4 regions of the Streptomyces sp. NBC_00236 genome follow, and region 1 is predicted to be linked to each of the others. Evidence: riboswitches for the same ligand, from Rfam matches in the RefSeq annotation. Region 1 holds a riboswitch; each other region holds the start of a gene.

The links. A riboswitch is a leader RNA that binds a small molecule or an ion and turns the genes downstream of it on or off. The one in region 1 is predicted to bind S-adenosylmethionine.
Region 2: it holds a riboswitch for S-adenosylmethionine, as region 1 does, so the genes downstream of both, OG446_RS35390 (putative leader peptide) here and thrC (threonine synthase) in region 1, are expected to answer to the same signal.
Region 3: it holds a riboswitch for S-adenosylmethionine, as region 1 does, so the genes downstream of both, OG446_RS08835 (aminotransferase class V-fold PLP-dependent enzyme) here and thrC (threonine synthase) in region 1, are expected to answer to the same signal.
Region 4: it holds a riboswitch for S-adenosylmethionine, as region 1 does, so the genes downstream of both, OG446_RS32845 (hypothetical protein) here and thrC (threonine synthase) in region 1, are expected to answer to the same signal.

What each region holds. Positions count from the first base shown of each region.
Region 1 is NZ_CP108100.1:4,604,194-4,611,788, reverse strand. It holds gene groL (chaperonin GroEL) at 1-298, opposite strand, end outside; gene OG446_RS20930 (cold-shock protein) at 740-946, opposite strand; gene OG446_RS20925 (MoaD/ThiS family protein) at 1,392-1,670, opposite strand; gene thrC (threonine synthase) at 1,712-3,007, opposite strand; SAM riboswitch class I at 3,025-3,151, opposite strand; gene OG446_RS20915 (glucosyl-3-phosphoglycerate synthase) at 3,305-4,255, shown strand; gene OG446_RS20910 (alpha,alpha-trehalose-phosphate synthase (UDP-forming)) at 4,342-5,733, shown strand; gene otsB (trehalose-phosphatase) at 5,769-6,623, opposite strand; gene OG446_RS20900 (sensor domain-containing protein) at 6,764-7,324, shown strand; gene OG446_RS20895 (hypothetical protein) at 7,299-7,595, opposite strand, start outside.
Region 2 is NZ_CP108100.1:7,936,062-7,943,656, forward strand. It holds gene OG446_RS35380 (four-carbon acid sugar kinase family protein) at 1-905, opposite strand, end outside; gene OG446_RS35385 (flavodoxin family protein) at 1,107-1,559, shown strand; SAM riboswitch class IV at 1,711-1,823, shown strand; gene OG446_RS35390 (putative leader peptide) at 1,863-1,979, shown strand; gene OG446_RS35395 (LLM class flavin-dependent oxidoreductase) at 2,053-3,279, shown strand; gene OG446_RS35400 (NtaA/DmoA family FMN-dependent monooxygenase) at 3,298-4,701, shown strand; gene OG446_RS35405 (LLM class flavin-dependent oxidoreductase) at 4,698-5,813, shown strand; gene OG446_RS35410 (hypothetical protein) at 6,097-7,518, shown strand; gene OG446_RS35415 (AAA family ATPase) at 7,586-7,595, shown strand, end outside.
Region 3 is NZ_CP108100.1:1,998,972-2,006,566, reverse strand. It holds gene OG446_RS08870 (L,D-transpeptidase) at 1-243, shown strand, start outside; gene OG446_RS08865 (hypothetical protein) at 291-692, opposite strand; gene ctaE (aa3-type cytochrome oxidase subunit III) at 874-1,494, shown strand; gene qcrC (cytochrome bc1 complex diheme cytochrome c subunit) at 1,551-2,360, shown strand; gene qcrA (cytochrome bc1 complex Rieske iron-sulfur subunit) at 2,357-3,409, shown strand; gene qcrB (cytochrome bc1 complex cytochrome b subunit) at 3,406-5,031, shown strand; gene trpD (anthranilate phosphoribosyltransferase) at 5,155-6,219, shown strand; SAM riboswitch class IV at 6,311-6,428, shown strand; gene OG446_RS08835 (aminotransferase class V-fold PLP-dependent enzyme) at 6,602-7,595, shown strand, end outside.
Region 4 is NZ_CP108100.1:7,374,705-7,382,299, forward strand. It holds gene OG446_RS32835 (SAM-dependent methyltransferase) at 79-894, shown strand; gene OG446_RS32840 (phosphocholine-specific phospholipase C) at 1,097-3,163, shown strand; SAM riboswitch class IV at 3,276-3,385, shown strand; gene OG446_RS32845 (hypothetical protein) at 3,432-3,887, shown strand; gene OG446_RS32850 (MerR family transcriptional regulator) at 4,798-5,136, shown strand; gene OG446_RS32855 (DUF6585 family protein) at 5,586-6,386, shown strand; gene OG446_RS32860 (cytochrome P450) at 6,692-7,595, shown strand, end outside.

The DNA.
Region 1 (7,595 bases):
GGACGAGTGCCTGAGCGAGAACGGTGGCGGTGGTCGTACCGTCGCCGGCGACGTCGTCCGTCTTCTTGGCGACCTCCTTGACCAGCTCCGCACCGATCTTCTCGTACGGGTCCTCCAGCTCGATCTCCTTGGCGATGGAAACACCATCGTTGGTGATCGTGGGGGCGCCCCACTTCTTCTCAAGGACGACGTTGCGGCCCTTGGGGCCGAGGGTGACCTTGACGGCGTCGGCGAGCTGGTTCATGCCGCGCTCAAGACCGCGCCGGGCCTCCTCGTCGAAGGCGATGATCTTGGCCATATGAAGTGGTCCTCCCGGACAGGGGTGGATTTCTCCGGACCGAGTGGCGCCCGCGACGGACGGCCTGCGTGCCGCCGGTTCCTTGCCCCGGAGGCCTGCGGGCCTCACCGGCCCGGTCCAAGTTTCTGTCACTCTCACCCAGAGAGTGCTAAGCCAATAATTAGCACTCGACCCCCGAGAGTGCAAGCGCCTGAGACTCCCTGAGGGTGACGGCCGGGCGACGGGTGGGCGCGAGCGTCCCCCTCGGAGTGCGGACAGCCAGGGGGCACGACGGAAGCGGGCCCGGGACGTGCGCAGGCGCTCCTCGCCGCGGCGGGCCGGGGCGCGCGCAGAAGATTCCGTGGCAGCGGGCCCGGGACGCGCGGAGGGCCCGTACCTCCCGGGTACGGGCCCTCCGTGCGTGAGTAGTGTCGTCGGCCGACTGTTCCGCGACCGGCGGGCTCAGCCGACGGCGAGCTTGACCATGTCCGCCTGGGGCCCCTTCTGGCCCTGCGAGATCTCGAATTCAACTCGCTGACCCTCTTCGAGGGTGCGGTACCCGTCCATCTGGATCGCGCTGTAGTGGACGAAAACATCCGCACCACCGTCGACCGCGATGAAGCCGTACCCCTTCTCCGCGTTGAACCACTTGACGGTGCCCTGAGCCATGCCTAACTCCCCTATTACTGGCCCTTGCACGGGACCGCACTTCGCGGGCCCGGGTCAGAACTCACCCTCCGACAGGAGAGGGTGTGTGCGCCGGAACGCGTCGACCGCGGCCGAATGTATCTGCCCAACTGCCCTCTGCAACAGGTCAATCGGACGAGAATTCTGGGCAGCACCGATCGCCCGAATGTGAGGGATTCATGAGATTCCAGGGCAAGTCAGGCCAGGCAAAGGCGACTTATGGCGCAAGGGGCTCACGTACTTTGGCTGCATCTTGTCGTGGCCAGGCGCATTCTCATATGCGGGGGGCACGGGCAGCGGAGGGGACTTCCCTCACTGTACCCCGCTCAACCATGCAGAATTGCCCCCTCCGCTTCTCTTGCGGAGGGGGCAATCGTGGTCACGCTGTGAAGTCGGCCCGGCGGCCTCGAAGGGCCCGGGCCGTGGCTCAGCAGCCGCCGGCGACGGCCGGGATGATGGAGATGCCGGCGCCGTCCGGGGTGACCGCGTCCAGGCCGCCCTCGAAGCGCACGTCGTCGTCGTTGACGTACACGTTCACGAAGCGGCGCAGCTTGCCCTGGTCGTCCAGGACGCGGGCGGCGATGCCCGGGTGGTCCTTCTCCAGGGACTCGATGACCTGGGAGAGGGTCTCGCCCTCTGCCGGGACCTCGGCCTGACCGCCCGTGTAGGTGCGGAGGATGGTGGGGATACGGACCTTGACGCTCATGGTGGGTGCCCTTCCTGAAGTCTCGGGTGGTCGGAAGCTTCTCAGCTGGTCGCGGCGAGGCCCGCGGCGCGGAAGGCGTCCAGGCTCGGGCGGATCGTGGCGCTCACCTGCGAGGTGGCGGCCACCGCGTCCAGCGTCTTGAGGCCGTCACCGGTGTTCAGGACGACGGTGGTGAGCGACGGGTCCAGCAGACCGGCGTCGATCAGCTTCTTCGTCACGCCGACCGTCACCCCGCCCGCCGTCTCGGCGAAGATGCCCTCGGTGCGGGCCAGCAGCTTGATCGCGTCGACGACCTGCTCGTCGTTGACGTCCTCGACGGCGCCACCGGTGCGGCGGGCGATGTCCAGGACGTACGGGCCGTCGGCCGGGTTGCCGATCGCCAGGGACTTGGCGATCGTGTTCGGCTTCTGCGGCCGTACGACGTCGTGCCCGGCCTTGAAGGCGGCGGAGACCGGGGAGCAGCCCTCGGCCTGGGCTCCGAAGATCTTGTACGGCTTGTCCTCGACCAGGCCGAGCTTGATCAGCTCCTGGAGACCCTTGTCGATCTTCGTGAGCTGCGAGCCGGACGCGATCGGGATGACGATCTGGTCGGGCAGCTGCCAGCCGAGCTGCTCGCAGATCTCGTAGGCCAGCGTCTTGGAGCCTTCGCCGTAGTACGGGCGCAGGTTGACGTTGACGAAGCCCCAGCCCTCGCCGAGCGGGTCGCCGATGAGCTCGGAGCAGAAGCGGTTGACGTCGTCGTAGTTGCCCTCGATGCCGACCAGCTCACCGCCGTACACCGCGGCCATGACGACCTTGCCCTGCTCCAGGTCGTGCGGGATGAACACGCAGGAGCGCAGGCCGGCCCGGGCGGCGGCGGCGCCGACGGCCCCCGCGAGGTTGCCGGTGGAGGAGCAGGACAGGGTGGTGAATCCGAAGGCGCGGGCGGCCTCGACGGCGATCGCGACGACGCGGTCCTTGAAGGAGTGCGTCGGGTTGCCGGAGTCGTCCTTGACGTACAGACCGCCGGTGACGCCCAGTTCACGGGCGAGGTTGTCGGCCTTGACCAGCTTGGTGAAGCCCGGGTTGATGTTGGGCTTGTCGGCGACATCGGAGGGGACCGGCAGCAGCGGCGCGTAGCGCCAGATGTTGTTGGGCCCGGCCTCGATGCGCTTCTTCAGCTCGTCGGGAGAGCCGCTCGGCAGGTCGTACGCCACTTCGAGCGGCCCGAAACAGGACGCGCAGGCGAAAAGGGGGCCGAGTGCGAATCGCTCTCCGCATTCGCGGCAGGAAAGCGCCGCGGCGGGACCGAGGTCCACGGAAGTTTCGGTGGGTGCTGCAACAGTCTCGATAGCCATGATGGCGAGGCCCTTTCTCCTCATCTTCCTCGCGACGCATTTCGTCACGAGACGGAATTGGCACCTTCCCCACCTGACCTCGCGGTCGGCGGGAGGGTTGCCGGGACTTCAACGGGCCGTTCCCTCTGTCCCTCTGGATGAGCGCTGTGGCACTGGACCATGGATCCAGGCGTTTATCGGCGGACGGACCCCGGCATGCGACGGCCATCTGCGTTGTTCAAGACTGTAACCGAAGCACTGGACTGTTGAGATAGTCGTCCGTACCGCGAGATGGATCACATACAGGGAGTATCGACCGTGCTGGAAGAGGTCGAACGCTGGCTGACCAGGCGTTCCTGGTCAGCCGCCGACCGTCCGCTGGACCGTCTGCTCGACGCCAGGAACGAGGCGCACGGCCGCCCGACGGTGAGCGTGGTGCTGCCGGCGCTGAACGAGGCGGAGACGGTCGGGGACATCGTCACGACGATCCGGCGCGAGCTCATGGAGAAGGTCCGGCTGGTCGACGAGCTCGTGGTGATCGATTCCGGTTCGACGGACGCCACCACCGCGGTCGCCCGCCGGGCCGGCGCCCGCGTCGTCCACCGCGACGCGATCCTGCCCCGCGTTCCGGCCGTCCCCGGCAAGGGCGAGGTGCTGTGGCGGTCACTCCTGGTGACCGGCGGCGACATCGTCTGCTTCATCGACGCGGACCTGAAGGACTTCTCGGCGGACTTCGTCTCCGGCATCGTCGGCCCGCTGCTGACCGAACCCTCGGTGCAGTTCGTCAAGGCCATGTACGACCGCCCGTTCGGCGACACCACCGGTCAGGGCGGCCGGGTCACCGAAATGGTGGCACGCCCGCTGCTCAATCTGCACTGGCCCCAGCTGGCCGGGTTCGTCCAGCCGCTGGGCGGCGAGTACGCCGTGCGCCGCTCGCTGCTGGAGCGGCTGCCGTTTCCGGTCGGTTACGGAGTGGAGCTGGGCCTGCTCGTCGACGCCCTGCACACGGTCGGCCTGGACGCCCTCGCCCAGGTCGACGTCGGCGTCAGGAAGCACCGCCACCAGGACGGCCAGGCGCTCGGCCGGATGGCGGCCGCCATCTACCGGACCGCTCAACTCCGGCTGTCCCGGGGGCATCTGGTCCGCCCGTCGCTGACCCAGTTCGAGCGCGGCGAGCACGGGTTCGTGCCGCACACCTACCCGGTGGACACCGAGGAACGGCCGCCGATGCGCGAGATCGAGGAGTACGTCTCACGCCGCGCGGCGTGAATCGAGGGGCACGTTTCACGCCGCGCGGCGTGACGTGGCCTGCTTTCGCACGTTTGGGCGGTTCATGATCGGGCTAGATTTCGCCCATGGTCTCCGAGCACGCCCCTCAGCCCGCTGCCCAGGTACTCGTCGCGTCCAACCGCGGCCCGGTCTCGTACGCGCTGCGCGAGGACGGCACCCTCGACGCCAAGCGCGGCGGGGGCGGTCTCGTCTCCGGCCTGAGCGCCGTGGACGACAAGATGTGGGTCTGCGCCGCCCTCGGGGACGGTGACCGGGAGGCGGTGCGGCGCGGGGTCGGCGAACCGGGTGTCCGGATGCTCGACATCGACGCGGGAGTGCACGCCGACGCGTACAACGGCATCGCCAACTCGGTGCTCTGGTTCGTCCACCACCTGCTCTACCAGACCCCCGTCGAGCCCGTCTTCGACGCCGAGTTCCGGCGGCAGTGGGCCTCCTTCGAGACGTACAACCGGGCCTTCGCCGAAGCGCTCGCCGAGGAGGCGGGCGAGGGCGCGGCGGTCCTCGTGCAGGACTACCACCTGGCGCTGGTGCCCGGGATGCTCCGCGAGCTCCGGCCCGACCTGCGGATCGGCCACTTCTCGCACACCCCGTGGGCGCCCGTCGACTACTTCCGGCTGCTGCCCGACGACATCGCCGAGCAGCTGCTGCGCGGCATCCTCGGCGCGGACCGGGCGGCGTTCCTGACCCGCCGCTGGGCGGACGCGTTCATCGGCTGCTGTGCGGAGATCCTCGGCGGCACCGGGCACACCCGGATCGGGGTGCACGGCCTGGGCGCCGACGCGGACTTCCTGCGCCGCCGCGCCCATGAGGCGGACGTGGACGAGCGGATGGCGGCGCTGCGGGAGCAGGTCGGCCCCGGCCGGAAGACGATCGTGCGGGTGGACCGTACGGAACTGTCCAAGAACATCGTCCGCGGGATGCTCGCCTACCGCGCCCTGCTCGACGAGCGGCCCGAGTGGCGCGGGCGCGTCGTCCACATCGCGTTCGCCTACCCCTCACGGCAGGACCTGGCGGTCTACCGGGAGTACACGGCCGAGGTGCAGCGCGTCGCCGACTCCGTCAACGAGGCGTACGGGACGGCCGACTGGACCCCGGTCGTCCTCCACGTGAAGGACGACTTCGCCCGCTCGCTGGCGGCGTACCGGCTGGCCGACGTCGCACTCGTCAACCCGATCCGGGACGGGATGAACCTGGTCGCCAAGGAGGTCCCGGTCGTCTCCGACCACGGCTGCGCGCTGGTCCTGTCGCGGGAGGCGGGGGCGTACGAGGAGCTGGGCGCCGACGCGATCACGGTGAACCCGTACGACGTCTCCGCCACCGCCTCGGCCCTCCACGAGGCGCTGACGATGGCGGACGACGAGCGGGCTGCCCGTACGAAGCGGCTGGCCGCGGCGGCCACCGCGCTGCCGCCGCAGCAGTGGTTCCTGGACCAGCTGGACGCCCTCGGCCAGGGCTGACCGACCGTCCGGACCCCGCCGCCCGGACCCCGGCGCTAGAGGCGCTCGGCCAGGGCGGACAGGAGCCCGACGACGGCCCCCGGGCCCGGCAGCGCCAGATCGGCGCGCTCCGCCAGTTCCGGCACTTCCGTGCCGCTGCAGACGAGCAGGCCCGGGATGCCGTCCGGGCCCTCGGTGCGGAGCTTCTCCACGGCGGCGTACGCGGCCAGGTCGCCCAGGTCGTCGCCCGCGTAGAGCACGGACCCGGCGCCGTTCTCGCGTACGTACTCGGTGAGGGCCACGCCCTTGTCCATGCCCGGAGGGCGCAACTCCAGGACCAGGCGCCCCGGTTCGACGATCAGGCCGTGGCGGGCGGCGAGCTCGCCCAGGGGGCCGCGCAGGGCCTCGAAGGCGGCCTGCGGGTCGGCGGCGCGGCGGGTGTGGACGGCGAGCGCCTGGCCCTTCTCCTCTGTCCAGGTGCCGTGCCAGGAGTCGAACCGGTCGAGTACGCCGGGAAGTTCGGCCCGGACCGCGGCGACGCCGGGGTGCGGGGCGGGGGCGTGGACGGTGCCGGAGACGGCGTCCCAGCGTTCGGCACCGTAGTGGCCGAGGACGACGAGCCGGTCCAGTCCGGTGACCCCGGCGAAGCCGCCGTAGCGGACCGCCACGCCGGCCGGGCGGCCGGTGATCACGGCGATCGACGCGACCTTGGGGGCCAGCGCGGCCAGTGCCTCGACGGCGCCGTGGTGGGCGCGGGCCTGTTCGGGGTCCGGGACGATGTCGGCGAGCGTGCCGTCGAAATCGAGTGCGATGACGGCGCGGTCGGGCCGGTCGAGGAGCGCGGCGAGGCCCTCCCGTCCGGCGGAGGTGACCGGGGCCGGCAGGGGTGGGGTGTGCGGAGTGCTGCCCATGGGCCGAGCCTATAGGCGGTGGCCTGCGAGCGGGCGCCTGCGGGCGGAGTGCCTGTACGGGTGGCCGGGGCGCTGACTTGATTCCCACTCCTCGGCGGCCGGAAGGGCTTAAAGTGTCCGCCCCGAGGAAGGACCGCGCTGTGCCCGATGCCCCGATACATCAACTGCTGTTACGGCGACAGACCTGGATGTACGTGCTGTACTGCCTCCTGCTGCCGCTCGCGCTCAGTCTGGTCCTCGTTCTGCGATACGTCCTGAAGGCCGCCCAGGACCACGGCCATGAGGAACTCGCGCCGCTGATCCTGCTGGCCGTGCTCGCGGTGGTCGCCGTGTCCGGCCCCGGCTTCGAGCGGATCCGTGCCCGGTTCTGGCTGGGTGAGGAGATCGGCCGCCGCAGCGGGGACGGGCGCCTCGTCCGCCATGTCGCGTTCTTCTTCCTCAACATGCTCGTGGGCGCGCTGGGGTTCCTCGCGGTGGCCGGCTGGCTGATCGTCTGCGCGCGCAACCTCACGTACCCGGTCTGGGGCTGGCGTTCCTACCCGGACCCGGCGTGGGGCGGCCCGCATCCCCTCGGGGTCGTCGCGCTGCACTTCGCGGGAGGTGTGGCGGCCCTCTTCGCAGGTCCGTGGATCATCGTGCGGCTGGCGAGGCTGCAGGTCCGTGTGGTGCGCGGGCTCATCGGTTCGGGTCAGGCCGGCTGACCGGCCGGGCGGTGTGGCATACGACCGCGGCGCTGTAACCGTGCGGCACGTCCACCATGTCCACGGTCCGGTCCGCGATGATCCCCGGCCCCGTGCACCCGCCGCGCATCACCGCGCGGCCTCCGGCCGTCAGGCGGGCCGCCCGTCGCGCGGCCGCTGCCGCGTCCGGATCACCGTGCTCGGCGAGCAGGGAGACGCCTGCTCCCACCGTCGTTCCGGACACTGCGTAGACCACTAGATCGCCACACCGGTCCCAGGAGAAGTGCAACGG
Region 2 (7,595 bases), 3.3 Mb from region 1:
CGCGCGGTGTGCGGTGCATGACGTTCATCGGGTGTCTGCACCGTGAGGACGGGTGCGGCCAGGGCGCGCAGGGCCTCCACCGCCGGGGCGGGATCCTTGCCGACGGTGACCCCCCGGACGTCGGTTCGGGCGCGGAGCGCGGCCAGTTGTCGCCGGGTCGCCGGATGAGCACTGCCGACGACGACGAGTGGACGGCGGGCCGGTGCGGGTGCGGGCGGAACCGGTCCGTCCTCGCGCGCGCATCGTCGGGCCAGGGCGGCCGCCAGTCCGGGCGAGCCGACCCACAGGACGTCGTCGAGGTGGGGGACCGCTGCGACCAGGCGGCCGAGGTCGCCGTCCGTCGCGGCGGAGCAGACGATCAGAGCGCCTCGGCCGATGAGGCCGGGCAGTTCGGCCGCCCCGTCCGGTCCGACCGCGACGGCGTCCGGGAACACGGTCATCAGGTCCGCACACCGCACCGGATGAACGGGGTCGCGGGCGAACTCGCTCTCGTGGACCGGTACGCCCCGCACGTACTGGACAGCCTCGACCGTCACCCGGCCCTCCGCGGGAAAGGCGGGAGCGAGGATGACGGCCCGCCGCCGCGATCCCGCCCATGCGGCCCGCAGCTCCGCCGCGACATGGCCGCGCAGGGTCGAATCCACCGTCTTGAAGAGGAGCACGGACCCGGCGAACCGGCGGGCGGCCCGGCCCGTGCGTGCGGCGGCGGCGTCCTCGTCCAGCAGCCGGGTCCCGAGATCGACCGCGGTCACGCCCGTGCGGGGCGGGAGTTCCGCCGCCGGGGTGGACATGAGGATCCGTGCCCCGTGGCCGCTCCGGCGGAAGGGCGCGGCTCCGTCCCCGGCACTGGTGAGGTCGTCCGCGAGGATGACGAAACCCTGCCGGGCGTCCTTGCCGGATGTCATGCCGTGCCTCTCCGTCGAACCAGTCATCGGTGAACAGGCCCATGGTCGACGACATCACGGACGCAGGACAAACGGTTCGCTCATCGCCCCGGCCGCCCGATCCGGCGGGACCCGTACCGGACGTCACAGTCCGCCGGTGCCGCGGTGCGCGAGCCGGACCCGGCTTGCGGCCGCGCGGGGATCACGGCAGGGTGCGGAGGTGTGGCCACTCTCCTGATCGTGCATCACACGCCCTCGCCGAACTGCCAGGCACTGTTCGAAGCCGTCGTCTCCGGTGCGACGACCGACGGGATCGAGGGCGTCAGGGTCGAGCGCCGGGCAGCGCTTGCCGCGACGGCCTCCGACGTACTCGCAGCCGACGGCATTCTGCTCGGCACCCCGGCGAACCTCGGCTATATGTCCGGCGCCCTCAAGCACTTCTTCGACCAGATCTACTATCCCTGCCTGGACGCGACGCGTGGCCGCCCCTTCGGGTACTACGTGCACGGCGGCAACGACGTCACCGGCGCTGTCCGGGCCATCGAGTCGATCACGACCGGTCTCGGATGGCGCCGCGCGACCGACGCCGTGACGGTCACGGGAGAACCCGCCAAGGCCGACACCGAGGCGTGCTGGGAGCTGGGGGCGACCCTCGCCGCCGGCCTGACGGACTGATCCGTCGCAGGCGTCAGAGGATGTGAGCGAATCACGCCGCACGCGGAATGCCCGGTGCCGCCGTGGTGTTGTGGCTCACGGCAAGGTGCGTACGGCCATGATCTGCAGGGCATTGCGTGGCGCCGCCCGCGCGCGTAGCGTTCCGGAGACAGGTCATGAGTGTCAGCGTCAGGCCCTGGCCTGCTGACCGGCAACCCTCCCGCGCGGTGGGGTGCTCCAGGTGACGACCAGGCGGGGCCCGTCCGGGTTCCGCAAGCGCGAGGCCTCCGGGCCCGCCGAGCCGGCAGAGCGGAGGCGACGGTCATGCCAGCGGTGACCTGCCCGCTCGTCAGGGTGCTCGCGCCACGGCGCCGCGTCCACCTCTACTCCCGGCCCCACATCGACCTCCAGCGCGTGGCCGGCGCGCTCTGTTGTTCCTGATCCGTACCCGCGACGCCGAACCTCCCGACGAGGCCCGGCGATCAACCACGGTCGATCAGGAAGGCACCCTGTCGTGTCCGCATCGTCATCCCCGCACCCTCCCCTGTCCTCCTCCCTGCACCTCGCCGTCGCGCTCAACGGCGCGGGCTGGCACCCGGCCGCGTGGCGCGAGCCGGAGGCCCGGCCCAGGGAACTGCTCACCGCCGCCTACTGGACCGACACCGTCCAGGAGGCCGAACGCGGCCTGCTCGACTTCGTGACGATCGAGGACGCGCTCGGGCTCCAGTCCTCGCGGTTCACGGGGCCCGACGACCGCACCGACCAGGAGCGCGGGCGCCTCGACGCGGTACTCATCGCCGCTCGCGTGGCCCCGCTGACCCGGCACATCGGACTCGTCCCCACCGTGGTCGCCACGCACACGGAGCCGTTCCACATCTCCAAGGCGATAGCCACGCTCGACTACGTGAGCACCGGCCGGGCCGGTCTGCGCGTCCAGGTGTCGGCCCGGCAGCACGAAGCGGCCCACTTCGGCCGCCGGACATTCCCGCCGTTCCGCGTCGAGGACCTGGACACGCCTTCCGTACGCGCGCTGACCGCCGAACTCTTCGAGGAGGCCGCCGACTACGTCGAGGCGGTGCGCCGCCTGTGGGACAGCTGGGAGGACGGCGCGGAGATCCGCGACGTCGCCACGGGCCGCTTCATCGACCGCGAGCAACTGCACTACATCGACTTCGAGGGACGGCACTTCAGCGTCAAGGGCCCCTCGATCACGCCCCGGCCCCCGCAGGGGCAGCCGGTCGTCAGCGCCCTCGCGCATCAGAGCGTGCCCTTCCAACTGGTGGCCCGCTCCACGGACATCGGCTACATCACCCCGCACGACACCGGCCGGGCCCGCAGCGTCGTCGACGAGATCCGCACCGAACAGGCCGCAGCCGGGCGGGCGGCGGAGCCCCTCCACATCTTCGGGGACCTCGTCGTCTTCCTCGACGACGACCCCGCGGCCGCAGCGGCCCGCCGGGACCGTCTCGACGGCCTCGCGGGGCACCCGTACACCAGCGACGCGAAGGTGTTCACCGGCACACCCGCGCAATTGGCCGACCTGCTCCTGGAGTGGCAGCGGGCCGGGCTCACCGGATTCCGGCTGCGCCCCGCGGCGACCGGACACGACCTTCCGGCGATCACTCGCGAACTGGTACCCGAACTGCAGCGCCGGGGCACCTTCCGGACCGCCTACGAGGCCGACACCCTGCGCGGGCTGCTCGGCCTCGCCCGCCCCGCCAACCGCTACGCCACCGTCTGAGCCGGAGGGAACACCGACATGAGCACCAGCAACGGCGCCGGCACCAGTAACGGCAAGCCGCTCAAACAGATCCATCTCGCCGCCCACTTCCCCGGAGTCAACAACACCACCGTGTGGAGCGACCCCGCGGCCGGCAGCCACGTCGAGTTCAGCTCGTTCGCGCACTTCGCGCGCACAGCCGAACGCGCCAAGTTCGACTTCCTGTTCCTCGCCGAAGGGCTCCGTCTCCGTGAACAGGGCGGACAGATCTACGACTTGGACGTCGTGGGGCGCCCCGACACCTTCACCGTACTGTCGGCTCTCGCCGCCGTCACCGAGCGCCTCGGCCTCACCGGCACGATCAACTCCACGTTCAACGAGCCCTATGAGGTGGCCCGCCAGTTCGCCAGCCTCGATCACCTCTCCGGCGGGCGCGCGGCATGGAACGTCGTCACCTCGTGGGACGCCTTCACGGGCGAGAACTTCCGCCGCGGCGGATTCCTGCCGCAGGAGGAGCGCTACTCCCGGGCCAGGGAGTTCCTCGCCACGGCCAACGAACTGTTCGACTCATGGCACGGCGACGAGATCGTCGCCGACCGGGGGACGGGCACCTTCCTCCGGGACGCGCGGGCCGGATCCTTCGTGCACAAGGGGCAGCACTTCGACATCGAGGGGCAGTTCAACGTCCCGCGCAGCCCGCAGGGCCGACCGGTGATCTTCCAGGCCGGTGACTCCGACGAAGGACGCGAGTTCGCGGCGGAGGGCGCCGACGCGATCTTCAGCCGCTACAGCACCCTCAAGGAGGGGCAGGCGTTCTACACGGACGTCAAGGGCCGGCTCGCCCGCCACGGCCGCACCCACGACCAGCTGCTGATCCTGCCCGCCGCGACCTTCGTCCTCGGTGACACGGACGCCGAGGCACAGGAACTGGCCCGCGAGGTACGTCGGCAGCAGGTCAGCGGCGCCACCGCGATCAAGCACCTTGAGTTCGTCTGGAACCGCGACCTGTCCGCGTACGACCCCGAAGGGCCGCTTCCCGACATCGACCCGGACCTCGGTGAACACACCATCGCCCGCGGCCGCGCCCAGGTACGCATGTACCGTGACCCGCTGGCCACCGCCCGGGAGTGGCGGGAGCTCGCGGCCGCGAAGAACTGGTCGATCCGTGACCTCGTCATCGAGACCGGCAACCGTCAGGCCTTCGTCGGCTCGGCGGCCACGGTCGCGTCGACCATCGACGACTTCGTCCAGGCCGACGCCGCCGACGGCTTCATCCTCGTCCCGCACATCACACCCGGCGGGCTGGACGTCTTCGCCGACACCGTCGTACCGCTCCTTCAGGAGCGCGGTGTGTTCCGCACGGAGTACGAGGGCACGACGCTGCGCGACCACCTCGGCCTGGCCCGTCCCGACGCGGCGGCGGCCGAGCGGGTGGCGTCATGAAGTTCCTGGCCGTCACTCTCATCGTCCATGCCCCGGACCCGGTGACCGGTGTCCGGAAGACGACCGGCGAACGCTTCCGGGAGGTGATCGGCAACGCCCTGCTGGCCGAGGAGCTCGGCTTCGACGGTTTCGGTGTCGGCGAACGGCACGAACGCCCGTTCATCTCCTCCTCGCCGCCCGTCGTGCTCAGTCACATCGCCGCGCTCACCTCCCGCATCCGGCTGTTCACCGCCGTCACCACCCTGAGCCTGCTCGACCCGGTGCGCGCGTACGAGGACTACGCCACGCTCGACCATCTGTCCGGGGGGCGCCTCGACCTCATCATCGGCAAGGGCAACGGGACGGCGCAGCGCGAGCTGTTCCACGTCACCCCCGAGGACCAGTGGGACCGCAACGCCGAGAGCTACGAACTGTTCCGCAGACTGTGGCGCGAGGACAAGGTCACCGCCTCTCCGCGCTTCCGCCCCGGGCTGGCCGGGGCGGAGGTGTGGCCCAGACCGTTCCAGCAGCCCGTCCGGGTGTGGCACGGCAGCGCCACGAGCCGGGACTCGGTCGATCTTGCCGCACGCTACGGGGACCCGCTGTTCTCGGCGAACGTCACCCACGAGATCCAGCCCTATGCCGAACTGATCCGCCACTACCGCGAGCGGTGGGAGCACTACGGCCATGACCCTGCCCGGGCGGTGGTCGGCGCGGGGACGGCCGGTTTCCACACGGCCCGGACCTCGCAGGAGGCCGTCGCCGCCTACCGGCCGGTGTTCGAGGGCTATCTCGCGTTCCAGAAGCAGCTGGGCGTCGAGCCGGTGTTCCCGACCCTGGAGGACTTCGTCGAGCGCAGCTCGGCGCTGATCGGCAGCCCCCAGCAGATCATCGAGAAGGTGCACCGCTACCACGAGCAGTTCGGACACACCGTCCTGCATCTGCACGCGGACGCCGGCGGCCTCACCGATGCCCAGCACCGGGACTCGCTCGCACTCTTCCAGTCCGACGTCGCCCCGGTACTCCGACGCGACATCCCCGACCCGCCGTTCGCCTGGGCCCCGGTACTCGCGGGGCCCGCTCCGGCAGGAGCGACAGTGCCGGTGCCGGCAGCCGTCCCGTCGACCGGCTGAGGAACGAGCTGGAGGAGGAGATGCGCGCCCCCCGTGCGAGTGTCCGACGACGAGGCGCGTGGGGAGCGCGCACCCGAACCGGAGCCGGCTCTCGCTCCAGGACTCGGGGCGGTGCGACCGCTGCTCGGGGTGTACGTCCTCGTCTGCCTGGAGCGAGCGCCGGATGCGGAAGGAGCCGCGCGAAATTGCCTGGCGGGCGTCCGAGCGGGCCGCTACTCTGCCTCCCGATGACAACACACACTGCTCTCGGATTGGGGGACCCGTCCGCGCAAGGTGAGTGCTGATGCTCACTGAGAACGCGAACAGGGATCCCTTCTTCACCTTCTGGCTGCGCGTACGCGAGTTCGCCGTGCCGCCCTCCATGATCGAGACCGCGACCGCCCGCCGCCGCGCCGGCGACTGGGCCGGGGCATGCGCCGCCGCGGGCATCGACGTCGATCTCCGACTCCGCACCCTGGCGCACACACACGGCCGGGAACTCGCCGCCCGGGTGCGGGCCGACCTGCGCCATCTGGTGCCGGACCTGCTGCGCTGGCACCTGCCGAGAATCGCACCGCACGGCTTGCTGCGCCCGGGTCTGACGATGGCTCTGGCACGGTACGAAACCGGGGAGCCGGGCGACCGGAACTCCCTGCATCTCGTGGTCAGGACCCCACCGGCCCGGGCCGATGCCGGCCAGCGGATCAGCCTCGCGCTGTGGGACGGCTCCCGCTCCGACGCGGGCGCCCGCCGCCATCCGCATCCCCGCCCCAGCCGGCGCTTCCGCCTCGACCTGCACCGCCATCTGTGGGACGCCCGCAGGACGGGCGAGCTGCGCATCCGGTCCGGGGCCGACCGCCCGCCTGCCGATGCCGATGCCGTTGACGGTGCGGGCGTGGAGGCGGGCGTACGGGCCCTGATCCCGCCGGGCCGGCGCTGCGCCACCGGGCGGTGGGCGGCCGAGGCTGCGCTGCTGCTGCGCGCCGAGGCCCGGTCCACCGGCCCGTTCGTCGTGCGGTTCGGCAGCCGGCACCGGCTGCTCCTCGAACGGAACGAGCACGGTGACGGAGCCGGGCAGCCCGCACTGCGGATCGCGGAGGCGTCCCCGGACACCGCCGGATGCGTGCTTCCGGTCCTGCCCGACGCGGCCGTCTGGGCGCTGCCCGACCTGGAACTGATCCGCAGCGGGGCGATCGGGGCCGACCGGCTGCACCCCCTCGTCGCCGGGGCACTGATTCCGGAGTATGCGCCGATGGGGCCCGCACCTGCCCCCGGCGGGGCCGGGCAGCCGCGCCTCGTGGAGTGCCGAGGAGCGCGGCACCGGATCGGGCTCGTCGACGGGGTGCTGGCGCCGCTCGACCACGACCCGGCCGAACTCCGCCGTGAGGAACTCCTGGCCGCCCTGACCGGAACACCGATGCCCTGCCTCCAGGCCATCGACGAGGCCCACCGCCGCCCCGACTGCCTCACCGGTGTCCGGGAACGTCTGGACCACGGCGACATCGAAGGCGCACTGGCCGTCGTCGAAGGGCTGCTGGGTCCCGGAGCCGTCCTGCGCAGCGGCCCGCTCCGGGACGAGCTGGAAACCGCGGCGCGGCGGCGCATCGACTACGGACTGTTCCGGGCGGACCTCGCCGGGGCCGGTCCTCGCCACCCCCTCCCGGAGCACCGGCGCTCCCGGGACCGCCACCCGTACCGGCGTCCGCGCCTCGCCACCGTCCGCTGATCCGGGCCCCGCGCCCCACGCCTCCGTTCGCGTTCCCTCCGTACCGAGACCCCTCAGGTGATCACCCATGCCCACAC
Region 3 (7,595 bases), 2.6 Mb from region 1:
GTCAGCCACGGCTGCACCGGCATGAGCACCAGCGAGGCCGAGTGGTTCTTCAACACGGTCCGCGAGGGTGACATCGTCACCGTCGTCGGCAGTGAGGGCGAGACCATGACGCCGTTCGACAACGGCTACGGCGACTGGAACCTGTCCTGGGCCAAGTGGCAGAAGGGCAGCGCCCTGAGCAACGACGCCACGCCCGACCGGGTCGACACGGTCCGGGCGGCGCGGCTGCGCCCCGGAGTCTGACCTCCGGAGTGCGCCGCGCCCCGGAGCGACGGCGGAAAGGCGGGGCCTCAGGCCCCCACGGACAGCCTGCTGCGCAGCAGGGCGGCCAGGGCGTCCGCGAACTCGACCGGCTCGACCGGCAGGGTCACCGCGGCGTCCGCGCGGCTCCAGGTGGCCAGCCAGGCGTCCTGGGGGCGGCCCATCAGGAGCAGAACCGGCGGGCAGCGGAAGATCTCGTCCTTGACCTGCCGGCAGACGCCCATGCCGCCCACGGGGGCCGTCTCGCCGTCCAACACGCAGACGTCGACGCCTCCGTGGTCCAGTGCGTCCAGGACGGCGGGCAGGGTGGCGCACTCCAGGAACTCCACCTGCGGCACGTCGGCCGCGGGCCTGCGCCCGGCCGCCAGCCTCACCTGCTCACGGGTGTGTGCGTTGTCGCTGTAGACCAGGACCGTGGCGGTCGGCTGCATTGTTCCTCCGTGACGTCTGTGTCTTCGGGGCATGGGGGACCGATGCGCGGATCGTACTCCGCCCGACAGGCTGTCAGCACCGGTCCGGGCAGCGGATCCATGGGCCGTTCGGGGAGGACACACCCCTCTGACACACCGAACGGCACCCCCCGGAGTGAGGGCGGGATAAGCGACCGACATAATGTCGGTCGTGGCGACAGCAACGACAGTAGAAACCGGGCACGCGCACCCGTCGGTCAATCGGCCGAACCTCACCAGCGTCGGAACCATCATCTGGTTGAGTTCCGAGCTGATGTTCTTCGCGGCCCTCTTCGCGATGTACTTCACCCTGCGATCGGTGACCGGAGCGGAACACTGGAAGGAAATGGCGTCAGCCCTGAACTTCCCGTTCTCGGCGACGAACACCACGATCCTGGTGCTCTCCTCACTCACCTGCCAGCTCGGCGTCTTCGCCGCGGAGCGGGGCGATGTGAAGAAGCTCCGTACCTGGTTCGTGATCACCTTCGTGATGGGTTCGATCTTCATCGGAGGCCAGGTCTTCGAGTACACCGAGCTGGTGAAGAAGGACGGCCTCTCGCTGTCCTCGGACCCGTACGGCTCGGTGTTCTACCTGACCACCGGCTTCCACGGTCTGCACGTGACAGGCGGTCTCATCGCCTTCCTGCTCGTTCTGGGCAGGACATACGCAGCCAAGAGGTTCACCCATGAGCAGGCGACCGCAGCCATCGTCGTGTCCTATTACTGGCACTTCGTCGATGTCGTGTGGATCGGCCTGTTCGCCACGATCTACATGATCAAGTAACCGGGCTCGCACCCGATCCATCATCGACGCAGAAGATCCTGACACCGGGGTAATCCGTGAAAAAGCTCTCCGCACGACGACGCCATCCGTTGGCGGCGGTCGTCGTACTACTCCTCGCGCTTGCGGCTACTGGGGGGCTGTACGCCGCGTTTGCGCCCGCGAGTAAGGCGCAGGCCGACGAAACCGCCCAGTCCCTCGCCATCGACGAGGGCAAGAAGCTGTACTCCGTCGGTTGCGCCAGCTGCCACGGAACCGGCGGTCAGGGCACCACCGACGGGCCCCAGCTTGTCGGCGTGGGCTCGGCCGCCGTCGACTTCCAGGTCGGTACCGGCCGTATGCCGGCGCAGCAGCCGGGCGCCCAGGTACCGAAGAAGAAGGTCATCTACACCCAGGCCGAGATCGACCAGCTCGCGGCGTACGTCGCGTCGCTCGGCGCCGGTCCGATCGTTCCGACCAAGAGTCAGGTCAGCCCCGAGGGCGCGGACGTGGCCAAGGGCGGCGACCTGTTCCGTACCAACTGCGCGCAGTGCCACAACTTCACGGGTGAGGGCGGTGCCCTCACCAACGGCAAGTACGCCCCCAGCCTTGAGGGCGTGGACCCGAAGCACGTCTACGAGGCCATGCAGACCGGCCCGCAGAGCATGCCGTCCTTCCCTGACTCGACGATGCCCGAGCAGCAGAAGAAGGACATCATCGCGTACATCAAGACGGTGAACAGCTCGGAGTCGGCGAGCCCCGGCGGCCTCAGCCTGGGCGGACTCGGTCCGGTCAGTGAAGGCCTGTTCGGCTGGATCTTCGGGCTCGGCGCACTGATCGCAGTTGCCATCTGGGTCGCGGCCCACACCGCTAAGGCCAAGAAGTCATGAGTAGCCAAGAGATTCCAGAAGAGAACCTGCCCGCAGAGCAGGACGCCGCGCACGGCGCGGTAGAGGGAGCGGGCGATCCGTTCGCCGACCCGGGGCTGCCGGCCCACAAGCCGCGCATCCAGGACATCGACGAACGGGCCGCCAAGCGGTCCGAGCGCGCGGTCGCGTTCATGTTCACGCTGTCCATGCTGGCGACGGTCGGCTTCATCGCCTCCTACGTCATCTTCCCGGTCGACAAGATCGTCTACATCTTCCCGTTCGGTCATGTGAGCGTGCTCAACTTCTCCCTGGGTCTGACCCTGGGCGTGGCGCTCTTCGCGATCGGCGCGGGCGCCGTCCACTGGGCGCGCACCCTGATGTCGGACGTCGAGGTCGCGGACGACCGTCACGCGATCGCGGCCGAGCCCGAGGTCAAGGCGAAGGTGCTCGCCGACTTCGCGGCAGGTGCCGAGGAGTCCGCGTTCGGCCGGCGCAAGCTGATCCGGAACACCATGTTCGGCGCGCTGGCCCTGGTGCCGCTCGCCGGTGTGGTGCTGCTGCGTGACCTCGGTCCGCTGCCGGAGAAGAAGCTCCGCTCGACGCTGTGGGCCAAGGGCAAGCAGCTCATCAACATGAACACGATGGAGCCGCTGCGTCCCGAGGACGTCGTCGTCGGTTCGCTGACCTTCGCCATGCCCGAGGGCCTGGAGGAGGACGCGCACGACTTCCAGGTGCAGATCGCCAAGGCCGCACTGATGATCATCCGCATCGAGCCGGACAACATCAAGGACAAGCGCGAGCGCGAGTGGGCCCACGAGGGAATCGTGGCCTTCTCCAAGATCTGCACCCACGTCGGTTGCCCGATCAGCCTGTACGAGCAGCAGACGCACCACGTGCTCTGCCCGTGCCACCAGTCCACCTTCGACCTCTCCGACGGCGCCCGCGTCATCTTCGGTCCGGCCGGTCACGCTCTTCCGCAGCTGCGGATCGGCGTGAACAGCGAGGGCAACCTCGAGGCGCTCGGTGACTTCGAAGAGCCCGTCGGTCCTGCATTCTGGGAGCGCGGATGAGTACTGCGACCGATACGAAGCGCAAGGCGCCCGCCGGTGAGAAGGTTGCCGACTGGGCGGACGGCCGGCTCGGGATCTACTCCCTGGCCAAGGCCAACATGCGCAAGATCTTCCCGGACCACTGGTCCTTCATGCTCGGTGAGATCTGCCTCTACAGCTTCATCATCATCATCCTCACGGGTGTGTACCTGACGCTGTTCTTCCACCCGAGCATGAACGAGGTCGTGTACCACGGCCCGTACGAGCCCATGCAGGGCATCCGGATGTCCGAGGCCTACGCCTCGACCCTGGACATCAGCTTCGACGTCCGCGGTGGTCTGCTCGTCCGGCAGATCCACCACTGGGCCGCGCTGATCTTCCTGGCCGGCATGTTCGTGCACATGATGCGCGTGTTCTTCACGGGTGCGTTCCGCAAGCCCCGTGAGATCAACTGGCTGTTCGGCTTCCTGCTGTTCGTCCTGGGCATGTTCACCGGTTTCACCGGTTACTCGCTCCCGGACGACCTGCTCTCGGGTACGGGTGTCCGCTTCACGCAGGGCGCGATCCTGTCGATGCCGATCGTCGGCACCTACATCTCGATGTTCCTGTTCGGCGGGGAGTTCCCCGGCGGCGACTTCGTCGCACGGTTCTACTCGATCCACATCCTGCTGCTGCCGGGCATCATGCTCGGGCTGCTGGTGGGCCACCTGATCCTGGTCTTCTACCACAAGCACACGCAGTTCGCGGGTCCCGGCCGGACCAACAAGAACGTCGTGGGCATGCCGCTGCTGCCGGTGTACATGGCGAAGGCCGGAGGCTTCTTCTTCCTGGTCTTCGGTGTCATCGCCGTCATCGCGGGCATCGCCTCGATCAACCCGATCTGGGCCATCGGCCCGTACCGCCCGGACCAGGTGTCCACCGGCGCCCAGCCCGACTGGTACATGGGCTTCGCCGAGGGTCTGATCCGAGTGATGCCTGGCTGGGAGATCAACCTCTGGGGCCACACCCTGGTCCTGGGTGTACTCATCCCGCTGACGCTCTTCGGTGTGATCCTGGGGGCCATCGCGGTCTACCCGTTCATCGAGTCCTGGGTCACCGGCGACAAGCGCGAGCACCACATCCTGGACCGCCCGCGCAACACGCCGACCCGGACGGCCTTCGGTGTCGCCTGGATCACGGTGTACTTCATCGGTCTCGTGGGTGGTGGAAACGACCTGTGGGCCACGCACTTCCACCTGTCGCTGAACGCCATCTCGTGGTTCGTCCGGATCTTCTTCTTCGCCGGACCGGTCATCGCGTTCATCGTCACCAAGCGGATCTGCCTCGGCCTTCAGCGCCGCGACAAGGAGAAGGTGCTGCACGGGCGCGAGTCCGGCCTCATCAAGCGCCTGCCGCACGGTGAGTTCGTCGAGGTCCACGAGCCGCTGGCACCCGCTCAGCTGCACACGCTCACCGCGCACGAGCAGTACAAGCCGGTCGAGATCGGCCCGCTGGTCGACGAGAACGGCGTCAAGCGCAAGGTGTCCCTGGTGCAGAAGCTGCGGGCCAGGCTCAGCAAGGGCTTCTACGGCGAGAACAACCAGATCGCCAAGCCCACCGCCGAGGAGTACAAGGAGATCACCAGCGGCCACGGCCACCACTGATCACCTGAACTGATCGCCACAGCAGGAGCCCCGTCCATTCGATGGACGGGGCTCTTCGCTGTCCACGGGGCTCGATAGGGTGGCCCCATCCCCTTTATCGGCTGTGGACCCCAGGAGCGGACCATGAACGTTGTGACCCCGGCAGGCGGCGACAGCGTGGCGGCTCGTTCCTGGCCCGGCGTGCTGACCCCCCTGCTGCGCGGCCAGGACCTGACCGAGGACGACACCGCCTGGGCGATGGACCGCATCATGAGCGGCGAGGCGACCGATGTGCAGATCGCCGGCTTCGCGGTGGCGCTGCGGGCCAAGGGCGAGACCGTCACGGAGGTCTCCGGCCTGGTCCGTGCGATGTACGAGCACGCCACGACCATCCATGTGCCGGGCCGCACGGTCGACATCGTGGGCACCGGCGGCGACATGGCCAAGACGGTCAACATCTCCACCATGTCGGCGATCGTCGTGGCGGGTACGGGCGCCAAGGTCGTCAAGCACGGCAACCGCGCCTCGTCGTCGGCCAGCGGTTCCTCCGACGTCCTGGGCAAGCTCGGCGTCAACCTGGACCTGCCGCCGCAGCGCGTCGTCGAGGTCGCCGAGGAAGCGGGCATCACGTTCTGCTTCGCCGTCAAGTTCCACCCCGCCCTGCGGTACGCGGCGAAGGCCCGGGCGGAGCTCGGCGCGCCGACCACCTTCAACATCCTCGGGCCGCTCACCAACCCGGCCAAGGTGCGCGCGCAGGCGATCGGCGTCGCCGACCTGCGCATGGCGCCCATCGTCGCGGGCGTCCTCGCCGAACGCGGCAACTCCTCCCTGGTCTTCCGGGGCGACGACGGTCTGGACGAGCTGACCACCACCGCGACCTCCCGTGTCTGGATCGCCAGGAACGGCACGGTGCGCGAGGAGGCCTTCGACCCGCGCGACGTCGGCCTGGACCTGGTCCCCGTGGACGCCTTGCGCGGCGCCGACGCCTCGTACAACGCGGATGTCGCCCGCCGGCTGCTCGCCGGCGAGACGGGCCCCGTACGGGACGCGGTCCTGCTCAACTCGGCGGCGGCGCTCGTCGCGCTGGACCCGGGCGAGGGCACGCTCGCCGAGCAGCTCACCGCGGGAATCGCGAAGGCCGCCGAGTCCATCGACTCGGGCGCGGCCGGGCGGGCGCTGGAGAGATGGGTCGTGGCCAGCAACGCCTGAGACGGCTCCGGGCGCGGATATGAGGCAGGGCGCAGTCCAGATCATGGACTGCGCCTTGCGCGTTCGCGTACGTATGGCAAGATGCTGCGCAGGTCATGAGTGACAGCGACTACGGCCCCGGCCCGCTGTCCGGCAACCCTCCGTCCGTGGCGGGGTGCCCCGGGTGAAGACCAGGCCGCAGGCAGCGAGGTCTGCGGCAAGCGCGGACCCCTCGACGTCGTGAGATGTCCACCCGTGGGGTCCTGGTCCTCAGGGAGCCTCTTGTGAGCAAGCGAATGCGATAGGGCTTTTCGGCCCTCCTCCGCACATCCTTCTTTCTTCCTCCGTGCTGCCGCGTATCCGCAGGCGCGCGGAATTCGCCTGCCTGTTACGGGAGTTCGTCATGTCTGTCCTCACTGCTGCCACCGATCGGTCGATTTGTGCCCCGCTGCCGGTTCTGGGCAAGGATGTAACGGTTCCGCTGGTCACCGGCGGCGAGGTCACCTACGCCGCGCTGGACTACGCGGCCAGCGCTCCGGCCCTCCAGCGGGTGTGGGACGACGTGGCCGCGTACGCGCCGTACTACGGCAGCGTCCACCGCGGTGCCGGCTACCTCTCGCAGCTGTCCACGGACCTCTTCGAGAGCAGCCGCGTCACCGTCGCGGAGTTCCTCGGCTGCCGCGCCGACGACCAGGTGGTCTTCACCCGGTCCACCACCGACTCGCTCAACCTGCTCGCCGCCGCCCTGCCCGCCGACTGCCAGGTGTTCGTCTTCGAGACCGAGCACCACGCCTCGCTGCTGCCCTGGCGCGACGCCCGGGTGACGTACCTGAACGCCCCGCGCACCCCGGACCAGGCCGTCGAGACCCTGGAGCGCGCACTCGCCGGCCGCGACCCCTACGGGCCCGCGCTGGTGTGCGTCACCGGTGCCTCCAACGTCACCGGTGAGCTGTGGCCGGTCAAGGAGCTCGCCGCCGCCGCGCACGCCCACGGTGCCCGGATCGTGCTCGACGCCGCCCAGCTGGCCCCGCACCACCCCGTCGACATCGCCGAGCTGGACGTCGACTGGGTCGCCTTCTCCGGTCACAAGCTGTACGCGCCGTTCGGCTCGGGCGTCCTCGCCGGCCGCTCCGACTGGCTGACCGCCGCCGAGCCCTACCTGGCCGGCGGCGGCGCCTCCCGCCAGGTCGCCCGGCGCTCCGACGGCGGGGTGGACGTCGAGTGGCACACCACCGCGGCCCGTCACGAGGCCGGTTCGCCCAACGTCATCGGTGTCTACTCCATCGCCTCCGCCTGCAAGGCCCTCACCGAGGCCGGGTTCGACAGCCTGGTCGCCCGGGAGCAGCGCCTCGTCACCGCGGTCCGTGCCGGACTCGCCGAGGTCCCCGAGGTCAAGG
Region 4 (7,595 bases), 2.8 Mb from region 1:
CTGATGCGCCGAGAGGCGGGCACGGCACCGGGTTAGGTTGAGAGCGTCCCTCAACACCGTTTGTGCCAGGAGGCACCCGTGAGCGAGAACCAAGTGCCTGCCCGAGTCGGCATATCGGCGCGGATCGATACCACACGCCCTCATTCGGCCCGGTTCTGGAACTACTTCGTGGGCGGCAAGGACAACTACGAGGTCGACCGTGAAGTCGGAGACCAGATCAAGGCCTTCTTTCCCGGCCTCGTCGATGTGGCCGTGGCCGGACGGCAGTTCCTGCGCAGGTCGGTGAGTCACCTGGTCCAGGAACGGGGCATCAGGCAGTTCCTCGACATCGGGACCGGCCTGCCCACTGCTGACAACACCCACCAGGTCGCGCAGGCGATCGCCCCGGACGCGCGCATCGTGTACGTCGACAACGACCCGCTGGTGCTGACGCATGCGCGGGCCCTGCTCACCAGCACGCCGGAGGGGGTCACCGACTACATCGACGCCGACCTCTACCGGCCCGACGTCATCCTGGCCGAGGCGGCGAAGACCCTCGACTTCGAGCGGCCCGTCGCGCTCATGCTGCTCGGCATACTCGGCCATGCCGGTGACTTCGCCCAGGCACGTGACGTGGTGCGCGCGCTCATGGACGGGCTGCCGTCCGGGAGTCTCCTCGTCGTGTACGACGGCACGCGGACCAGCGAGGGCATGATCGCCGCGGAGAAGGCGTACATCGAGAGCGGTGCCGTCCCGTACTACGTCCGTGAGCCCAGGGAGATCGAGACCCTCTTCGACGGCCTGAGCATGATCGAGCCCGGCTTCGTACGGCTCAGCGAGTGGTATCCCGATGCCGACAGCGCGACGGTGGCGGCCGATGTGGACGCGTTCGGAGGCGTGGGAGTGAAGGCGTAGGACGCCGGCCGGTGTGGGGTGGCCGGGGTGATCGCGCGTTGGGTGTGGCGCGCGAGCGGTGTGCGCAGTCGGCTCCGCCGCCGGGAGTTCGGTCGATCGACACCCCGTGCACACCGCACGGGCCTTCCGCCGGCACCGTCGGTTCTGGAACACTCCAGTCGCCTTCGCCCCATATCCCCTCACCCCACAGAGGCCCCCACCCATGGCAGAACTGAACCGTCGCCGCCTCCTGCAACTCGCCGGAGGGACAGCCGCCTACACCGCGTTGTCGAGCAGCATCGCCCGCGCCGCCTCCCTGCCCGCGAAGGGGCGTACGGGCAGCCTGCAGGACGTCGAGCACATTGTCGTCCTGATGCAGGAGAACCGTTCCTTCGACCACTACTTCGGCACCATGAACGGCGTTCGCGGCTTCGGTGATCCGCGACCGGTCACGCTCCCCAGTGGAAAGCCGGTCTGGCATCAGAAGGACCTCCTCGGCAAGGAGGTGCTGCCGTTCCGGCCGCCCGCCGACGAGCTCGGGTTGCAGTTCCTCCGCGACCTGAACCATGACTGGGCAGGCGGGCACCGGGCGTTCAACAAGGGCGCGTACGACCAGTGGGTGCCGGCCAAGACCGCGACGACGATGGCGCACCTCACACGTGAGGACATACCGTTCCACTACGCCCTGGCCGATGCGTTCACCGTCTGCGACGCGTACCACTGCTCGTTCATCGGGAGTACCGACCCCAACCGCTACTACCTGTGGAGCGGGTACACGGGGAACGACGGTTCCGGAGGCGGTCCCGTGCTCGGCAACGACGAGGCGGGTTACGGGTGGACCACCTACCCGGAGCGGCTGGAGCGGGCCGGGGTGTCGTGGAAGGTCTACCAGGACATCGGCGACGGGCTGGACGCCGCCGGGTCCTGGGGGTGGATCAACGATGCCTACCGGGGTACGTACGGCGACAACTCGCTGCTGTACTTCAACAGTTACCGCAACGCCGAGCCCGGGGATCCGCTCCACGACAAGGCCCGCACCGGTACCGACATCAAGAACGGCGGCGGGCTCCTCGACGACCTCAAGGCCGACGTCCGGGCCGGCGCGCTGCCGAAGGTCTCGTGGATCGTCTCGCCCGAGGCGTACAGCGAGCATCCCAACTGGCCCGCCAACTACGGTGCCTGGTACATCTCCCAGGTACTGGACGCACTGACCGCCGACCCCGAGGTCTGGGGCCGGACCGCCCTCTTCATCACCTATGACGAGAACGACGGCTTCTTCGACCACGTGGTGCCGCCCTTCGTGCCCTCGGGTCCCGCGCAGGGGCTGTCCACCGTGGACACCGCCGCCGACTACTTCCCCGGTGACATCCGGTACGCCGCCGGGCCGTACGGGCTCGGTCAGCGGGTGCCCATGCTCGTCGTCTCCCCCTGGAGCACCGGAGGGTTCGCGTGCTCCGAGGTCTTCGACCACACCTCCGTCATCCGGTTCATGGAACAGCGCTTCGGTGTGCACGAGCCCAATATCTCGCCCTGGCGACGCGCGGTCTGCGGCGATCTCACCTCCGCCTTCGACTTCGGTCGTGCGGACGTCTCGGACGTGTCGTTGCCGTCGACCGACGCCTACGAGCCTCCGGACCGCCTCCGGCATCCCGACTACACTCCCGCGCCGCCCGCCGCAGGCAGCCTGCCCAAGCAGGAGAAGGGCGCCCGGCCCACCCGGCCGCTGCGCTACGCGCCCTTCGTCGACGGTGCGGCCGATCCGGCCACCGGCAAGTACCGCCTCACCTTCAGCGGTGGCGCCGCGGCCGGGGCGCAGTTCCTGGTGACCTCCGCCAACCGCACCGACGGGCCGTGGACGTACACCACCGAGGCGGGCAAGTCCCTCGCGGACAGCTGGAACACGGCCTACTCCAAGGGAGTGACCGACCTCACCGTCCATGGCCCCAACGGCTTCCTGCGCACCTTCCGGGCCGGGGGCAAGGTGGCGGGACCGGAGGTGACGGCTCGTCATGTCGCGTCCGGTGGAGGGCTTGAGCTCACGTTCGTCCACGGCGGCTCCGCCACGGTCCGGCTGACCGTACGCAGCGCGGCCGGGTACGGGGGCGGCGTGCAGACCTTCGAGGTCCGTGCGGGCGCCACCGTCAAGCATGTGCTCGACCTGCGGGGAAGCGGGAACTGGTACGACGTCACCGTCGTCTCCGACGTGGACGCCACCTTCCTGCGGCGCTTCGCCGGACATGTCGAGACCGGTCAGGCCGGTACGAGCGACCCGGGCCTCGTCACCGGGTGAGTGGCCCTGTCTGGGGAGGAGGTTGGGGGCGGGCGGTGGGCGTCCGCGGGCGTCCGCTCGCTCCTGACCACCCGTCGGGACGGCTGGTTTGCGTGCGTTAGAGTCCTGCACGGGTCATGAGTTCCAGTGCACAGCCCCGGCTTGCTGGACGGCACCCCGCTCCGCTGCGGGTGCTCCGGGTGACGACCTGCCCCGCGCGAAGGGCACGGGGAACAGCGGACCACGGTGCAGGCGCTCCGGGTCCTCGGCCCGGAAGGCGAACCTCACCATGCTGCGTCACCTCACCCAGAACGACTCCGTGCGGAGCGACGACTGCTCGCGTTATGCCGCGGGTCACCGCGTGCACTGGATCCACGCGAAGAAGTGCCGCCAGGAGCCGGGGCAGGCCGTCGAGGTCCTGCTCACCTCCGGTGATGTCCGCGACGACGGATGGATCGAACTGCGGGCCGCCTTCGACTACGCGGGTGACCTCCCTCCGGTGTGGACCCATGCCCCCGCCGCACTGCGGGACACCCTCGCCGGTCACCGCGGGCGCGTGTACTGGCTGGCGCGCTGGCATGCGCTGAAGCTCGAGTACGGCAATGGCGAGGGCGCGGTGTCCGGGGGAGCCGGAGCGCGGGGCGCGGCCGGGCTGGTCAACGTCGGGTACGAGGGCGGCCGGCTCTGTGAGGTCGAGGCGGGGGACGAGGGCGACCTTGCCGGGGGCCACGCCTCCGTGGCATAGCCCCCACCGAGGCGATCGGGCGGGTCGCCGTGTCGGCTGTCCCTGCCGCGCCGGCCGGCGGCTCCGGTGTCGGCGGCATCGATCCGGCATGACGTACCTGGTCAGCGCGGGTGAGTCGGCCGACGCGTGACCGCCGCGTACCCGGTCGGTGACCAAGGCCGACTACCGCTCGACCTGACACACGGAAATCTATGTTGGCGGGAGTAGACATTGGGTTGTGGTGTGGCTATGGTTTCTCTCGTAGCCCAGAGAGACAGCAGGGCCCGGCAGAGACGAACTGCCGGGCAGCAGTATCCGCAGTTCGCACGACGGTGCGGTGGTGGAGTTTCGAAGCCAGGCTGTTGCAGGACGGCGACGGGACTGACGACCGCACCGGGCGGCCCGCAGTGATCAGGGGCTGCCGTGAGCAGGACCGCAGTTCACGCAGTAGTAGTTCGGCAAGCGCAGTACCCAGCAGTGAAGTCAGTGAGCAGCACCTCGGTGAAGGCGTCGGCTGCGGGCGCGCGTGCCGGGAGGTTCGGCAGTGGGGTTCCAAGCCAGAGCAGACGCAGGACGGGCAACGGGGCTGGCTGCCGAAGAGTGGCGCTGTCGCAGGCCACGAAGCAGTTCGCATCACCAGCAGTACCAGTAACAGGTAAGTGACTGATCCCAGAGGGAAGAAACGGAGGACCAGGCGCCATCAGGATCGCCCGGGCGGAAGCCTTGAGCCCGGGTACCGCAGGACATCGATAGTGAGGTGGTCTCCGGTCAAGCAACCGCGATCCCCGCAACCCCGACGCGTTCCAGGTCGGGTCGGCGGAAACAGAAGGCCGGCACAGTATCAAGGCCGGCAGATGGTGTAGCAGTTCCTTCGGGGCCCGGGTGCCACATGGCACTCGGGCCCCTCCACGCGTTCCGCAGAGAGGTGCAAATGACAGCAGACGACTCGTTCGGCCGTCTCGATGACGACGACTACCCCGCCTACACCATGGGCCGGGCAGCCGACATGCTCGGCACTACCCAGGGCTTCCTCCGCGCCATCGGCGAAGCCCGCCTCATCACCCCGCTGCGCTCCGAGGGTGGCCACCGCCGCTACTCCCGGTACCAGCTGCGCATCGCAGCCCGCGCCCGGGAACTCGTCGACCAGGGCACCCCCATCGAGGCCGCCTGCCGCATCGTCATCCTGGAAGACCAGCTCGAAGAAGCTCAGCGCATCAACGCCCAATACCGCCACGCTGCCGAAGCGGAGAATCAGGCGACCGCGAGCTGAGGTGGCACGTCCCCGCCGGGTACTGCACACACCTGGCGGCGCCCCGGGCCACCCGTCAGCACCGCCTGCCCCACCCGCCCCCGCTCCGGCCGGCTCGCACGAACACCGGGCGTCGACCGGCAGCGGATGGTGCGGGGAGCACAAGTGACAGGGCCGCTCAGCAGCAGTGCTGCGCGGCCCTGACGTGCGTCGGGACCGGCATACGGGCCGACTGACGAGGCCGTCGCAGGTCGAGGCCGCAGCAGTGGTTGCGTCCCTCCGGGCCGCAGACGGCGACCGCTCCTGGTCCAAGCGGTGACGTCGACGAGAGCTCGGGACCGCTCCGCCTGGCCGATGCGCAGGGCCGGGGCGCCCTTCCCGAACGGGCTTCCCTCCCCGATAATGGCCCTCCGCTGTCTGGCCTTGGGGGGCTTGTGTCGGATCGTGGTTCCCATCCTGTTCCACCCGCCATGCGCAGAGTCGCGCGGGACTTCGAACTCGGGGCGCACCAGGGGCTGGTGTGGACCGATCCCAAGCGCTTCCCGTGGATCGTGGTGCTGCTGCCGACACTGGTCGGACTGCCGGTGCTCCGGCTCGGGATTTCTGCCGCACGGGAGGGCCAACGGAGCGACGGCGCCTGGTACTACGGGCTGCCGCTGCTCGTCCTGGGGACCGCCATAGTCGCCGCAGCCGTGTATTTCCTCTTCCTCGCGCTCACGAGACGGCAGCCGCAGGTGTGGGTAGGTCACTACCGGCACGGCATCGTCCGGGAGGTGGCCGGGCACGTGCCGGAGGCCTACGCGTGGGACGAGATCGACGGCATTCGGCGGAGCAGTACCAAAGTGACGAACGGGATCACCAGCGTGACCACGCACGAACTCCGGGTGCGTCCCCGTGAGGGTGCCGAGATCACGGTGACCGACGCGTACAAGGGGGTCGCACGGTTCATCGACGAACTGGACAAGACCTTCACGCGCGTACGGCTGCCGCTGGACAGGGACCGGCTGAACGCGGGCGAACGGGTCGACTTCCTCGGGGCCCACCTCGATCCCGCCGGTGTGGGATACCTCGAACACCGGCTCGGCTGGCGCGAGGTCGAGCGGGTCACGGTCGAACAAGGCCGGCTGGAGATCCATCGGCACGGCGACGGAGAGCCGTGGGCCGGGCTCCCCGTGGAGATGGTCGAGAACCTCTCGGTCTTCCTGGCCCTCGCAGCGATGATGTGCCGGCCGGCGGGCGGGAATCGGCCGCGACCTGACAATCCGGCCTGATCCGGCGAAGGCCGGCGCTCCGGCAACCGCAGTGCGCTGGTGGCCGTGGCCACCCAGTCACGGGAAGTGCCACGTTCCTGAGTCCGGTGTCCTGGCTGTCGACGTGAGGCCGCCGCGGACCTGCTGGTCGGCGAGACCACCTGCGCCACCCGCGGCGATTACCTGCATGGTCGTCCTGTTGTTCCGTTCAGGGCACGGGATTGATCGCCGTTGACTGTTCCGAGGTCACACAAAATCCTTATAGTGAACATGCGTTGATCGCATGATCATGACGCGTGCAGCTGTCGCCACAGGAGTCAGGACTCATGACGCGCCCTTCTTCCACAGAGCCCGCGCCGACCTCTCCGCCTCCGCCCCCCGGCTGTCCGGCGCACAGCGGAGCCGTGCCGCTCGGCGGGCCCGGTTTCCAGACCGAGCCGCAGGCCGCGTACCGCACCATGCGGCGTGACCACGGACCCGTCGTCCCCGTGGAGCTGCCGGGCGGGTTCCCGGCCTGGCTGGTCATCGGGTACCGCGAACTCCATCAAGTCACCAGTGACGGCGAGCTGTTCCCGCGCGATGTCGGCCTGTGGAACCAGTGGCCCCACATCCCCGACGACTGGCCGCTGCTGCCGATGGTGGGGCGACCTCTGCCGTCCATCTACTTCAGTGCCGGGGAGGAACACCGGCGGCACGCCCGGATGGTCGGGCCGGCCCTGGAGGGCGCCGATCCGTTCCAGATCCGCAGCCACTGCGAGCAGTTGGCCGACCGGCTGATCGACGACGTGTGCAGCCGCGGCACGGCCGACCTCGTCGCCGACTTCTGCGAGCCGCTTCCCGTCCTCGTCCTCGCCCGCCTGGTCGGGTTCCCCGACGACGAAGGCGCCGACATCGCCCAGGTGTTGAAGGACCTGGCCGACGGCGGCCCGGACGCGCAGAGCGCCCATCTGCGGTTCGGGGAACACATGGCCCGGCTGGTGGCCGCGAAGCGGGCCGTGCCCGGGGACGACGTGACCTCCCGCATGCTCGCCTTCCCCGAGGCGTTCACCGACGAGGAGTACATGCTCGACCTGATGGCCATCACGGCCGCCGGGCACCTCACCACCGCCGACTGGGTCAGCAACTCCCTGCGGCTGATGCTCACCGAGGACGCGTTCGCCGAATCCATGGCGCGCGGCCGGCGCAGTATCGGCGAGGCCATGAACGAGGTGCTCTGGGAGGACACGCCCA